DNA from 3 places in the Streptomyces sp. NPDC030799 genome. Region 3 is predicted to be linked to each of the others. Evidence: riboswitches for the same ligand, from Rfam matches in the RefSeq annotation. Region 3 holds a riboswitch; each other region holds the start of a gene.

Region 1 (4,588 bases), on a different contig from region 3:
CGTGATCGTCGGCTGGGCGGCCAGCCAGGCGAGGGCGACCGTGGCGACGGGGGCCCCGTGGGCGGCGGCGATCTCGTCCAGGGCCGCCAGGACCTGCCGGCCGTGCGCGGAGTCGGCGTACTGCTGGGCGCGGCCGGCGCGGGCGCTGTCGACCTTGGTGCCGGGGCGGTACTTGCCGGTCAGGAAGCCCGCGGCGAGGGAGAAGTACGGCACGGCGGACAGGCCCTCGCGGGCGGCCAGGTCCTGCAGCGGGCCCTCGTAGGTGTCGCGGGAGACGAGGTTGTAGTGCGGCTGGAGGGCGACGTAACGGGCCAGGCCCTCGCGGTCGGAGAAGTCCAGGGAGGCCTGCAGCCGCTCGGGGCTGATGTTCGAGGCGGCGATGTACCGGACCTTGCCCGCCTTCACCAGCTCGTCCAGCGCGCCGATGATCTCCTCGACCGGCACCTCGGGCTGGTCGAAGTGCGTGTAGTAGAGGTCGATGTGGTCGGTGTCCAGGCGGCGCAGGGAGGCGTCGGCGGCGGCCTTGATGTTGGCCGCGGACAGGCCCTGGTACTCGGGGTGCTGGCTGACCTTGGTGGCGATGACGACGTCGGCGCGGTTGCCGCGGGCCTTGACCCACTTGCCGATGATCGTCTCGGACTCACCGCCCTTGTTGCCCTCGATCCAGGCGGAGTAGGCGTCGGCGGTGTCGATGAAGTTGCCGCCCGCGGCGGCGTAGGCGTCGAGGACGGCGAAGGAGGTCTCCTCGTCGGCGGTCCAGCCGAAGACGTTGCCGCCCAGGGAGAGCGGGAAGACCTTGAGGTCGGAGGAACCGAGCTTGCGCAGAGAAGTCATGCCTTGTGCCAACGCCGGCGGTGGATGATCGCATTCCACCGCCGGCGCCGAAATCCCTCGAAAGGAGATCAGGGGGTGAGCCCCTTGTCCCGCAGCCACGGCGCCGGGTCGATGCCGGCGGCCTGGCCGTTCGGGTGGACCTCCAGGTGGAGGTGCGGGCCGGTGACATTGCCGGTGGCGCCGATGCGGCCGATGACCTCACCGGTCGAGACCTTCTGGCCGACCCGGACGTTGATCGAGGACTGGTGGCAGAACCACAGCTCGGTGCCGTCGTCCAGGGTGAGGACCGTGCGGTAGCCGTAGGCACCGGCCCAGCCGGCCTGGGTGATCGTGCCGCTGTGGATGGCCTTGATGAGGGTGCCGGTGGGGGCGGCGAAGTCGAGCCCGGTGTGGTAGCCGGAGGACCACATGGCGCCGGGCTGGCCGAAGGTGCCGGTGATCGTGTACGAGACGACGGGCAGCTGGTACTGCTTGGCCAGCTCGGCCAGGCGCTTGGCCTCGGCCGCCTTCTTGGCGTCGGCCTCCGCCTTCTCCTTGGCGGCGGCGGCCTTGGCGGCGGCCTCCTGCTCCGCCTTGGCCGCGGCGTCGGCGGTCTGCTTCTCGGCGGCGGCGAGCGCGGCGGCGGTGGCCTTGCTGTCGGCCTTGCTCTGCTGCTGCTCGGCCTGGGCCATGATCCGGTTGCGCAGTGCCTCGCCCGCGTCGGAGTCCTTGCTGTCGGCCGAGGTCACGCCCATGGTGCTGAGCGCGGTGGAGTTCGTCCGGGGTGCGTCGGAGGAGTCGTCGCCGAAGAGGTGGCCGACGGAGTCCAGGTCCGGCAGGGATATGGAGACCGGCGGCTTGCCGGTGTTGGCGCTGGCCATGCCCCCCGCGCCGACCGCGGCCAGCACGCCGACGCCGAGGACGGTGGAGCTGCGCGCGAAGCCGCCGCGCTGCTTGGTGACGCGGTGCCGGCCGCGGACCGGGGCGACGGAGTCCTCGGTGGGGTTCCACTCCTCCCAGGGGCCCTCTTCGGCGCGGTAGGTGCCGTAGCCGAAGGTCTCGGGCTCGGCCGGCGCGGGCATGAACGGGGCTTCTGGGGCAGGCCGGTTGGACGCCACTCGGGCGCACTCCTTTCCTTCCTCCGCCTACCGGGTTAGCTGACGGGTTCGGAGCAGGAAGGTCTCCTACGCGCGTATACCAACTGCGGCATTCGCACGATTCACCCCAAGGTGGTGGTTCCCCGGTTCCCTCGCGGGATTCGGCGCGTGCGCACGGAGCCGTCTCTTGTGACGGCTGGGACGACCGCGCTGCGTTATCGAACGTTAATAGACCTGCCGGTTACTTTCCAAGCCGTTCGACTTGATCATTAACGATTTCGAGCGGGGACTTACCGGTCAGGAGCGCCGCAAAGCGGGCGAGTTGTCCGGCGTTCAGGAGTCTCGGCGTTTTTGATGGTGTCTCAGATGTTCTGCGCACGGCGGTCGCCCAGTCACCGTGGGTGACCTGGCGGGAGGGGGCCGTGAATACCGGTGTGCGTGCCGCCCTGCGCATGGGGTACTCTGGAGTCACAACGACGCGGGGTGGAGCAGCTCGGTAGCTCGCTGGGCTCATAACCCAGAGGTCGCAGGTTCAAATCCTGTCCCCGCTACTGAAGGCCCGGGGCCGGAATCCAGTGGATTCCGGCCCCGGGTGTTTTCAGCCTCCCAGCAGATGCCTGTTCGGCGCCTTGGCGAGTGCCTCCAGCTCCGGCACCACGGCCACCTGCGCACCGGCCGTGACCAGGACCCCCGTGCCGTCGGCCGCCGAGACGAACGTGTCCGGCTCACGCCACGCGGTGACCACCCTGCGCACCCCGGCCCGCAGAATCAGCTCGGCGCAGGGCGCGGGCCGCGAGGCCCGCCGGGCACAGGGCTCCAGGCTGCTGTAGACCGTTGCGCCGGCCAACCGGGCATCCGCCGGGTCGATCTTCGCCAGCGCCGCCTCCTCCGCGTGGACCACGGGGTCGTCGCCCTCGCGTGAATGGCCCCGGGCCAGCTCCGTCCCGTCGGCGGCGACCACGACCGCGCCGACGCTGAACGCCGTCTCCGACGGCGGGCACAGCGCGGCCAGCTCGCAGGCGGTGCGCAGCCAGTGCCGGTCGGCGGCGACGGGGGCCGGGCCGGTGCCGGGGGCCGTGGGCTCGTAGCGCATGAGGACCACGTCCTCGATGCGGCGGGTCTCGGTGAGGCGCAGCCGGCCGGGCTGGTAGGCGCCCGGGCCGAACAGGCGGGGGGCGGCCGGATCGCCGACGAACAGCGGCGCGAGGACCAGCTGGAGCTCGTCGGCGAGGCCCAGCTGGAGCAGCTGGGTGTGGACCGTGCCGCCGCCCTCGACCATCAGGCGCCGTACGCCGCGCACGTCGTGCAGATGACCCAGCAGGGCGTGCCAGTCGAGGTCGGGGCCGAGCGGGACGATGCCGGCGGCGGCGCCGAGGAGGCGTGCGGCCCGTTCGGCGCCCTTGTCGGTCGTGTAGACGAGTTTGTCCCCGCCGGTGTGCCAGAAGTGGGCGTCGGGATCGAGGTCGCCGGTGGCGGTGACGGTCACCTTCAGCGGGTACTCCGGCCTGCCCCCGGCCACCCGGGCCGCGCGGCGCTCGGCGGAGTTGACCAGCAGCCGGGGGTTGTCGGCGCGGATCGTGCCGGCGCCGACCAGGATCGCGTCGACGGAGGCCCGGACCGCGTCGACCCGGTCGAAGTCGGCCGGACTGGACAGCAGGAGCCGGTCGGGGCCGGTGTCGTCCAGGTAACCGTCGAGGGAGACGGCGGCGGACAGCAGCACATAGGGGTACGACATCGGCGCGCTCTCCCTGCGAAGTCGCTCTTGGTTCAAGTTTGAAACAAACCTACACTGGGTGCATGACGACCCGCTGGCTCACTCCCGAGGAGCAGCGCGCCTGGCGCGCCTACCTGGCCGCCGCCCGGCTCCTGGACGACGCGATCGACCGGAACCTGCAGCAGACGGCCGGCATGCCGCATCTGTTCTACTCCGTGCTGGCCAACCTCTCGGAAGCGCCCGACCGGCGGCTGCGCATGACCGATCTCGCCGGGACGCTGAAGATCACCCGCAGCAGGCTGACATACGCGGTGACCCGGCTGGAGCGGGACGGGCTGGTGCGCCGCGAGGACTGCCGCTGGGACAAGCGCAGCAGCATCGCCGTACTGACGGACGAGGGACTGGCCGTGCTGGAGCGTACGGCGCCCGGGCACGTGGAGACCGTGCGCGCCACCATGTTCGACCGGCTCACGCCGGAACAGGTGGGTCAGCTGGAGGAGATCTGCACCGGGATCGCGCGCGGACTGCAGGGCGACGACACCGAGCCGGGGGCGGAGGACGTGCCCTGGCGGCGCCGGTCGTCCTGTTCCTCGTCGAACCCGCCCGCGTCCCCGGATTCCCGTCCCGCACCCGAAAACTAATTGCTTTAAGTTTTAAGCATGAGATAGGGTCCCTGCGAACCGCTGCTTCAAATCTGAAGCAACCTCCCGGAGGGATCCGCATGCCCGACACCACCGCCGCCACGCCGCGCGCCCGCGTCCGGGTACCGCTGCGCTTCCACGACGGCTACAGCGTCGACGCCGAACTCGTCACCTTCCACGGCCTGACCGACGGCCAGGAGCATGTCGCCGTCGTCCTCGGCGACCCCGGCCCGGTCCCGCTGGTGCGCCTGCACTCCGAGTGCCTGACCGGCGACGTCTTCGGCTCGGCCCGCTGCGACTGCGGACCCCAGCTGCGCGAGGCG
Region 2 (4,588 bases), on a different contig from region 3:
CAGCACCTGCCGTGCGTCGAAGCGGGCCAGCGCGAGGCCGTAGAGCACCAGCCCCAGCCAGAACAGGCCCAGCGCAGCGTGCGCGAGCCATGCCGTGCGCTGGGCCGCGGCCAGCGTCGCGGCCAGTACGACGAGCCCCTGTGTGGCCACACAACACAGGAACACCGCTCCCGGCATGCGCCGCCTCCAGTGCCGGACGACCAGGACCAGCAGCACCGGCCACAGCAGGGCCGCGAGCGCCAGCAGCGCCTCGGCCGCGGCCTGCCGGCCCAGCTCCGACACCCGGGTACCGAGCACGGTGGTCGCGGCGACGGAGGTGAGCGCGCCGGGGCTCTCCGCCTCGGCCACCCAGCGCTGCCGCTCGCAGAGCAGCCGCAGGACGAAGTCGGCGGCCAGCGCCACCCAGGCGACGCCGGTCATCGCGAGCGTCACCCGGGAGAGCGCCTCGTGTCCGGTCACATGCAGCCCGACCGACAGGATGCCGGTCGCCATCACGGCGGCCCCGGCCGCGGGGGGCCGCTCCGCCCACCATGGACGCAGACCTGGGATGCCGGGCATGCGCCCGATGCTAGGGAGCCGCACGGTCCCTGCCCGGGAAGGGCACGCGCGCGTGGAGGGCGAAAACGCCGGTACGCGCGCGTGGGGCGAAGTCGGCCGGTTCGGTCAGCCCGGTCGGACCACGCTGTGGATGATCGACTCTCCGCCGTAGTAGATCGACTCCTCGCGGACGTACGCGCCCGGCTTCGGGGCGTGGATCATCATGCCGTTGCCCATGTAGAGGCCGACGTGGCTGATGTCGTCGTAGAAGAAGACCAGGTCGCCCGGCCGGGCGTCGGCCAGTGACACCGTGGTGCCCGCATGGACCTGGTCGTACGTGGTGCGCGGAAGGGTGACGCCGGCCGCCTTCCAGGCGGCCTGGGTAAGGCCCGAGCAGTCGTAGGAGTCCGGCCCGGTGGCGCCCCACACATACGGCTTGCCGATCTGTGCGCGGGCGAAGGCGATCGCCTTCTCGGCCTTCGTGCCGTCCGAACTGGGGGCCGTGGACCCGGTCGAGCCGGAGCCCGTCGAACCGGATCCGGACGACGAGGAGGAGGATGACGACGACGAGGACGGCGACGAAGCGGCTTGCTGCTGGGCTGCCTGCCGCTTCGCCAGCTCGGCCGCCTTGCGTGCCGCCTCCTGCTGCTTCTCCCGCTCGATGGCGGCCAGCCGCGCCTTCTCCTGGGCCGTCAGCTGTGACAGCAGCTTGCGCGCGGAGGCGAGTTTCTTCTGGACGGTCGCCTTGGCGGTCTGCAGGTCGTGCTGCGAGTCGGTCAGCGTCCGCAGGCTCTCCGCTGCCTCCCGCCGTTTCCTCATGGTCGCGGCCTGCTCGCCGATGTAGCCGTCGACCGCGCTCTTCTCCCGCGAGGTCAGCCGGTTCATCAGCTGGCTCTGGTCGAAGTAGTCCTGCGGGCTGTCCGCGAGCAGGAAGGTGGCCGTGTCGGGTGCGGCGGCGCCGGTGCGGTACTGGGCCGCGGCGAAGGAACCCAGCTCCTCCCGGGCCTTGTTGAGGCGTTCGGTACGCCGGGCGACGTCGTCGCGCAGGGCGTCGACGCGGCCCCGCTGCTTTCCTGTCCGCTCCTTGGCCGCGTTGTACTTCTCGGTCGCCGACTCCGCCTGGCGGTAGAGGTCGTCGACCTTCTTCTCGACCTCCTCCAGGCTCGGCTTGGCGTGATCGGTACCCGGGGTGGCCTCTGCGGTCTGCGAGAGCACGGCCATGGAGGTGAGGGCGGCGGTGGCGAGGGCGGGGGTGCGCAGGCCCGTCCCGATGGCCCCGCCGGGGCGCGTCTTGCGGTGCGACGCCAAGGGAGGCGACTCCTTCCAGTGAGCCGCCTACCGGGTTAGCTGTCGGGTTCGGGCGGCGGTTCGGAAGGGTTGCCCTACGGCCTCGTCCCGGGCGGGAGTCGGCCGATTCACCCCAGGATTCGGTGGGTCCCCGGCTCCGGGCGCCGTGCGGGCGCGCCGGACTCGGCGGAGGCCGCGCACGCGGCCTGACGGCAACCTAGCCAACCGGTGTGACTAGTGTGAAGGTTGGTGCGTGATATGTCCGATACATTTTCGTGATCCGGCGTCGGGATCACGTCCACGTCATCGGGTGATTCCGCAGCGTCAGGGCCGTGCCTCAGGATGTCCGCCGCTTCGCCGGTCGGCCATCTTGCCGGGACGGCGACCGGTTGTCGGTGGGGCGCCCTAGACTCGTAGAGCGATGAGCAGCCTCTTTGACGACAGCTTCCTGGCGGACCTCCAGCCCCCTCGCGGGCGCGAGGAGGAGCCCCCGCCGCCGCCCGAGGACGATCACGCTCCGGAGTCGATTCCGGACGATCTGTTCGGCGGGAAGTTCGACGTGCCGCCGGACCGGGACGCCTACTACCGCGACGGCGCCCCCCGCCCCGCGCTCGACGCGGCGGCCCTCCTGGAAGGGCTGAACGACAACCAGCGTGCCGCGGTCGTGCACGCCGGCTCGCCGCTGCTCATCGTCGCCGGCGCCGGCTCCGGCAAGACGCGTGTGCTCACCCACCGCATTGCCCACCTCCTCGCCGAGCGGCACGTGCACCCGGGCCAGATCCTCGCGATCACCTTCACCAACAAGGCCGCGGGCGAGATGAAGGAGCGCGTCGAGCAGCTCGTCGGCCCGCGCGCGCACGCGATGTGGGTGATGACCTTCCACAGCGCGTGCGTGCGCATCCTGCGCCGCGAGAGCAAGAAGCTCGGCTTCACGTCGTCGTTCTCGATCTACGACGCCGCGGACTCGAAGCGCCTGATGGCCCTGGTCTGCCGCGACCTGGACCTCGACCCCAAGCGCTTCCCGCCGAAGTCCTTCAGCGCCAAGATCAGCAACCTGAAGAACGAGCTGATCGACGAGGAGGACTTCGCCGCCCAGGCCACCGACGGCTTCGAGAAGACCCTCGCCCAGGCCTACGCCCTGTACCAGTCGCGGCTGCGCGAGGCGAACGCCCTCGACTTCGACGACCTGATCATGACGACGGTCAACCTGCTGCGTGCCTTCCCGGACGTGGCCGAGCACTACCGCCGCCGCTTCCGGCACGTCCTGGTCGACGAGTACCAGGACACCAACCACGCCCAGTACGCGCTCGTACGGGAGCTCGTCGGCACCGGGGAACACGATGAGGACACCCCGCCCGGCGAGTACGACCTCCCGCCCGCCGAACTGTGCGTGGTGGGTGACGCGGACCAGTCGATCTACGCCTTCCGGGGTGCGACGATCCGCAACATCCTCCAGTTCGAGGAGGACTATCCGGACGCGACGACGATCCTGCTGGAGCAGAACTACCGCTCCACCCAGACCATCCTGTCCGCCGCCAACGCGGTCATCGAGCGGAACGAGTCCCGCCGCCCGAAGAACCTGTGGACCAACGCCGGCCAGGGCGCGCGGATCACCGGATACGTCGCCGACACCGAGCACGACGAGGCGCAGTTCGTCGCCGAAGAGATAGACCGCCTGGTGGACGCGGGCGAGGCCAAGGCCGGCGACGTCGCCGTCTTCTACCGCACCAACGCCCAGTCCCGTGTCTTCGAAGAGATCTTCATCCGCGTCGGCCTGCCCTACAAGGTCGTCGGCGGGGTCCGCTTCTACGAGCGCAAGGAGGTCCGGGACGTCCTCGCCTATCTGCGGGTCCTCGCCAACCCCGAGGACTCGGTGCCGCTGCGCCGCATCCTCAACGTGCCCAAGCGGGGCATCGGCGATCGCGCGGAGGCGATGGTCGACGCCCTCGCCCAGCGCGAGAAGATCAGCTTCCCGCAGGCGCTGAAGCGTGTGGACGAGGCGTACGGCATGGCCGCGCGCTCCACCAACGCGGTCAAGCGGTTCAACACGCTGATGGAGGACCTGCGCACGATCGCCGAGTCCGGCGCCGGACCGGCCACCGTCCTGGAGGCGGTCCTGGAACGCACCGGCTACCTCGCCGAGTTGCAGGCCTCCACCGATCCGCAGGACGAGACCCGCATCGAGAACCTCCAGGAACTCGCGGCCGTGGCGCTGGAGTTCGAGCAGGAGCGCGGCGAGGGCGAGCCGGTGGGGCTGGCCGACTTCCTGGAGCAGGTCGCCCTGGTCGCCGACTCGGACCAGATCCCCGACGAGGAGGACGGCGACGGCGTCATCACCCTGATGACCCTGCACACCGCCAAGGGCCTGGAGTTCCCTGTCGTCTTCCTGACCGGCATGGAGGACGGCGTCTTCCCGCACATGCGCGCCCTCGGCCAGACCAAGGAGCTGGAGGAGGAGCGGCGCCTGGCGTACGTCGGCATCACGCGCGCGCGGGAGCGGCTCTACCTCACGCGCTCCGCGATGCGCAGCGCCTGGGGCCAGCCGTCGTACAACCCGCCCTCCCGTTTCCTGGAGGAGATCCCGCCCGCCCATGTCGAGTGGAAGCGGACCGGCGCGACGGCACCGGCTTCCTCCGGCCCGGTCTCCGGGATCGCGGCCTCGCTGTCCTCGACCCGCTCGCGTTCCTCGGCGTCGGGCGCGTCCGGCTTCGCCACGCGGCGCACGGCGGAGAAGCCGGTGGTGGCACTGGCCGTCGGGGACCGG
Region 3 (4,588 bases):
CTGCGCTACGACGGCCCGGTGGAGCTGGCCACCTGGCGGTTCGCCACCGAGCCGCTCACCATCGGCGGACAGGACATCGCGCCGGGGGACCCGGTGCTCGTGGTGCTCGCGGCGGCCGACCGGGACCCGGAGCGGTTTTCCGACCCGGACGTCCTGGACCTCGCCCGCCGCGACAACCAGCACCTCGGCTACGGCCACGGCATCCACTACTGCCTCGGCGCGCCGCTCGCCCGGCTGGAGGGCCAGACCGCGCTCGCCACCCTGCTCACCCGGCTGCCCGACCTGCGGCTCGCCGTGGACCCGGAGGAGTTGCGCTGGCGCGGCGGGCTCATCATGCGCGGCCTGCGCACCCTGCCGGTCGAGTTCACCCCCGCGGCCGGCACAGCAGCGGAAGGCTGAACGTGAAGGGCGTTCAACTTTGTGATCTTCACGTGATCTGCGCGGCATTAACTTGTGACAAGTGATCGTCTGCCGATACGTTCACCCATCAGCGTGGCGAAGGATTTCAGCGCGCCGCGCCGGTCTTGCTGTCGCACGAAAGGCTTCCGCATGCTCTCCGGGAACGGTCGTCACCGTCGCCCCCGCCAGGCTCCGGCCCTCCTCGTCGCAGCCGGAGTGACCGGCTCGGCCATCGCGATCCCGCTGCTCGGCGCCGCGAGTGCCAACGCGGCCGACGGCACCACCTGGGACAAGGTCGCCGAGTGCGAGAGCGGCGGTTCCTGGAGCGCGGACACCGGGAACGGCTACTACGGCGGCCTGCAGATCTCCTTGGACGACTGGGGCAAGTACGGCGGCACGCAGTACGCCGACAGCGCCGACCAGGCCAGCCGCTCGCAGCAGATAGCCGTCGCCGAGAAGATCCTGGCCGACCAGGGCACCAGGCCGTGGGCCACCTGCGCCGTGCTCTCCGGACTGACCTCCGACTCCGGTTCGGTCGATGTCGACACCGGCGTCGGCAACCCCGGCGACACCGGCGGGTCGGGTGACACCGGTGGCCCGGGTGACACCTCCGGCTCGGCCGGCAGCTCCGACTCGTCCGGTCTGCCGGATTCGTCCGCGTCCAACTCCGGGACCGGCTCCGGATCCGGTTCCGGTTCTCGCTCGGGCACCGACTCGGGCGCCAACTCCGCCTCCGGTTCGGACTCCTCCGGTCCGGATTCCTCGGGCCCCGATTCCTCCGGCTCCCCCTCGGGTTCCGGCGCCTCGCCGTCTCCGCACCAGAGCCACCACGCCACGAAGACCCCGGACGCGACCGGCGGCCCCACCGGAACCGGCAACCCCAAGTCCGACAAGACCGACACGCCCGGCTCGTCCGGCAATGGCGACTCGCAGGGCGGCGACAGCTCGCCGACGGCAACCCCCGGTACCGACGAATCGGACAATTACCAGCAGCCCGCCGGTTCTTGGAGTCTGGTCGACACCGGCGCGCTCAGCAGTGGCGGACGTCACCGCGGTGACAGTGCGGACGAAAGCGTGACAAACGGTCAGAACGCCCCCTCTTCCGGCCGCCATGCCGGCCGTGCGGCGGACACCTATACCGTGCGCGAGGGGGACACCCTCGCCTCCATCGCCGACTCCCTGGGCGTCGACGGCGGATGGCATGCGCTCTACGACGGGAACAAGGGCGTCATCGGCGCCGACCCGAACCACATCACCGCCGGTCAGACCCTGGAAGTCGGTTCCGAAAAGGGTGCAAAGTAGCGGCAGTTGACGCCCTGTTTCGCCGGTGATGTCCGATTCGGTGAAAGTGTGGGATGAGTCTCAGAAGCCCTGATCGTCTTTGAAATTCCCCCGATCACGTGTCTACGGTCAGGACCGCTCGTCACCACGAGCCCCGGCAGTCGCAACGCCGAATCCTGCCAGCGGTTGCCCGGGAACAGTCGTCGCGTCAAGCGCCGTGGGCAGGAGCGGGGGACCCAAGGTAAGTGCCGGTCCCGGCGGTTGACGCCGGCACCGGCTGGGGGTGAAGCCGCACCTCGCGCAAGCGAGCGTGCGGCCGGGCAACTCAACCGGCCCGAACCCGACAGCTCACCTCGCAGGCGTCGGTGAGGGGATCGATCCATGCTGTTCTCCGGCAAGGGCAAGCACCGTCGTCCGTCCAAGGCCGTCCGCGCCATCACGCTCGCCGGTGTCACCGGCGCCGCCGTCGCCGCCCCGCTGATGGCGGCCGGCAACGCCTCCGCCGCCACCGCCTCCGAGTGGGACGCGGTCGCCCAGTGCGAGTCGGGCGGCAACTGGTCCATCAACACCGGCAACGGCTTCTACGGCGGTCTGCAGTTCTCCGCCTCCACCTGGGCCGCGTACGGCGGCACCGCCTACGCCCCGCAGGCCAACCAGGCCACCAAGGCGCAGCAGATAGCCGTCGCCGAGAAGGTCCTCGCCGCGCAGGGCAAGGGCGCCTGGCCGGTCTGCGGCACGGGTCTGTCGAGCGCCGCCTACAACGGCTCCGCGCCCAGCACCACCTCGAAGACCACCGCGCCCAGCACCACCTCGAACACCACCGCGCCCAGCACCACCACGCGCTCCGACCAGCAGGCCGCCTCCCGCTCCGCCGAGCGCACGGCCCCGTCCGCGAGCAAGACCGTCACCACCCCGACCGGCAAGAAGGTCAAGAAGGGCGACGGCGAGTACAAGGTCGTCACGGGCGACACCCTCAGCACCATCGCCGAGAAGCACCACGTCGCCGGCGGCTGGCAGAAGCTGTTCAAGCTGAACAAGGACATCGTCGAGGACGCCAACCTCATCTACCCGGGACAGCAGCTGCACCTGAAGTAAGCGACAGCGGCCTTCGGGTCCGCCCCCCGTCCCCACGGGCTCCCCGCCCCGGCGCGTGTTCCCCCGTACGCGCCGGGGCGGGGTCTTTTCTGCGCCCCGCCTTTTCCGTGCGCCGCTCGCCTTTTCTGTGTGCCCTCTGCATCCACCCTTTGTTCCGCACGTGAACAATGGGTACCGTCTGCGTGTCCTCCCCGTCCACGGGACGGTCGGTCGGTGGCCGATCCCCCGGAGACGGTTAGGCTCTAGTCGCAAGGCGCAGCCGTAAGGCAGCAAGCCCCGCACTTCCAGCGTCACATCCAAGAAGGAGATGCTCGTGCCGTCCATCGACGTCGTCGTAGCCCGGGAAATCCTGGACTCCCGAGGCAACCCCACGGTCGAGGTCGAGGTCGGCCTCGACGACGGCAGCACGGGTCGTGCCGCCGTCCCGTCCGGCGCCTCGACCGGCGCCTTCGAGGCCATCGAGCTGCGCGACGGTGACCCCAACCGTTACCAGGGCAAGGGCGTCGAGAAGGCCGTCCTCGCCGTCATCGAGCAGATCGGCCCGGAGCTGGTCGGCTACGACGCCACCGAGCAGCGCCTGATCGACCAGGCCATGTTCGACCTGGACGCCACCGACAACAAGGGCTCCCTCGGCGCCAACGCCATCCTCGGTGTCTCCCTCGCCGTCGCCCACGCCGCCTCCGAGGCCTCCGACCTCCCCCTCTTCCGCTACCTGGGCGGCCCGAACGCGCACCTGCTGCCGGTGCCGATGATGAACATCCTCAATGGCGGCTCGCACGCGGACTCCAACGTGGACATCCAGGAGTTCATGATCGCCCCGATCGGCGCGGAGTCCTTCTCCGAGGCGCTGCGCTGGGGCACCGAGGTCTACCACACCCTGAAGAAGGTCCTGAAGAGCAAGGGCCTGTCCACCGGTCTGGGCGACGAGGGCGGCTTCGCCCCGAACCTCGGCTCCAACCGTGAGGCCCTCGACCTCATCCTTGAGGCGATCAAGGAGGCCGGCTACGTCCCCGGCCAGCAGATCGCCCTCGCGCTCGACGTGGCCGCCTCCGAGTTCTACAAGGACGGCACGTACCTCTTCGAGGGCAAGGAGCGCTCCGCCGCCGAGATGACGGAGTACTACGAGGAGCTCGTGGCGGCCTACCCGCTCGTCTCCATCGAGGACCCGCTGTTCGAGGACGACTGGGCCGGCTGGAAGGTCATCACCGACCGTCTGGGCGACAAGGTCCAGCTGGTCGGCGACGACCTGTTCGTCACCAACCCCGAGCGCCTGGCCCGCGGCATCGAGGAGGGCACCGCCAACGCCCTGCTGGTCAAGGTCAACCAGATCGGCTCGCTGACCGAGACCCTGGACGCCGTCGAGCTGGCCCAGCGCAACGGCTTCAAGTGCATGATGTCCCACCGCTCCGGCGAGACCGAGGACGTCACCATCGCCGACCTCGCCGTCGCCACCAACTGCGGCCAGATCAAGACCGGCGCCCCGGCCCGCTCCGAGCGCGTCGCCAAGTACAACCAGCTGCTGCGCATCGAGGAGATCCTCGACGACGCCGCGGTGTACGCGGGCCGCAGCGCGTTCCCGCGCTTCCGCGGCCACATCGAGGTCTCCAAGGGCTGACGCAACCTGGGCTAAGTCTTAGCCAGTCATACGTACGTCCCCGTACCCGGTCCCGTACCGTGTCCGGGGACGTACGCACGTGTGTGAAGCGCAGGGCAAGGGGAGGCGGGAGAGCCACATGGCCGTGAAGGACCGGGACCGTTTCTCCACCGCGACCAGGCTGCGGCTGCTCGGCGAGCAGACGGCGGCCCGGGTCTA

What was found. A riboswitch is a leader RNA that binds a small molecule or an ion and turns the genes downstream of it on or off. The one in region 3 is predicted to bind cyclic di-AMP.
Region 1: it holds a riboswitch for cyclic di-AMP, as region 3 does, so the genes downstream of both, ACZ41I_RS33595 (M23 family metallopeptidase) here and ACZ41I_RS29935 (transglycosylase family protein) in region 3, are expected to answer to the same signal.
Region 2: it holds a riboswitch for cyclic di-AMP, as region 3 does, so the genes downstream of both, ACZ41I_RS19155 (C40 family peptidase) here and ACZ41I_RS29935 (transglycosylase family protein) in region 3, are expected to answer to the same signal.

Annotation. Positions count from the first base shown of each region.
Region 1 covers NZ_JBVIDS010000016.1:21,310-25,897, forward strand. The annotation lists gene ACZ41I_RS33590 (aldo/keto reductase) at 1-834, opposite strand, end outside; gene ACZ41I_RS33595 (M23 family metallopeptidase) at 903-1,931, opposite strand; cyclic di-AMP (ydaO/yuaA leader) riboswitch at 1,941-2,087, opposite strand; tRNA gene ACZ41I_RS33600 (tRNA-Met) at 2,388-2,461, shown strand; gene ACZ41I_RS33605 (dihydrofolate reductase family protein) at 2,509-3,645, opposite strand; gene ACZ41I_RS33610 (MarR family winged helix-turn-helix transcriptional regulator) at 3,708-4,265, shown strand; gene ACZ41I_RS33615 (GTP cyclohydrolase II) at 4,346-4,588, shown strand, end outside.
Region 2 covers NZ_JBVIDS010000007.1:135,593-140,180, reverse strand. The annotation lists gene ACZ41I_RS19160 (tellurite resistance/C4-dicarboxylate transporter family protein) at 1-558, opposite strand, end outside; gene ACZ41I_RS19155 (C40 family peptidase) at 664-1,845, opposite strand; cyclic di-AMP (ydaO/yuaA leader) riboswitch at 1,854-2,023, opposite strand; gene pcrA (DNA helicase PcrA) at 2,246-4,588, shown strand, end outside.
Region 3 covers NZ_JBVIDS010000013.1:95,401-99,988, reverse strand. The annotation lists gene ACZ41I_RS29945 (cytochrome P450) at 1-399, shown strand, start outside; gene ACZ41I_RS29940 (transglycosylase family protein) at 550-1,701, shown strand; cyclic di-AMP (ydaO/yuaA leader) riboswitch at 1,884-2,057, shown strand; gene ACZ41I_RS29935 (transglycosylase family protein) at 2,062-2,775, shown strand; gene eno (phosphopyruvate hydratase) at 3,083-4,390, shown strand; gene ACZ41I_RS29925 (FtsB family cell division protein) at 4,509-4,588, shown strand, end outside.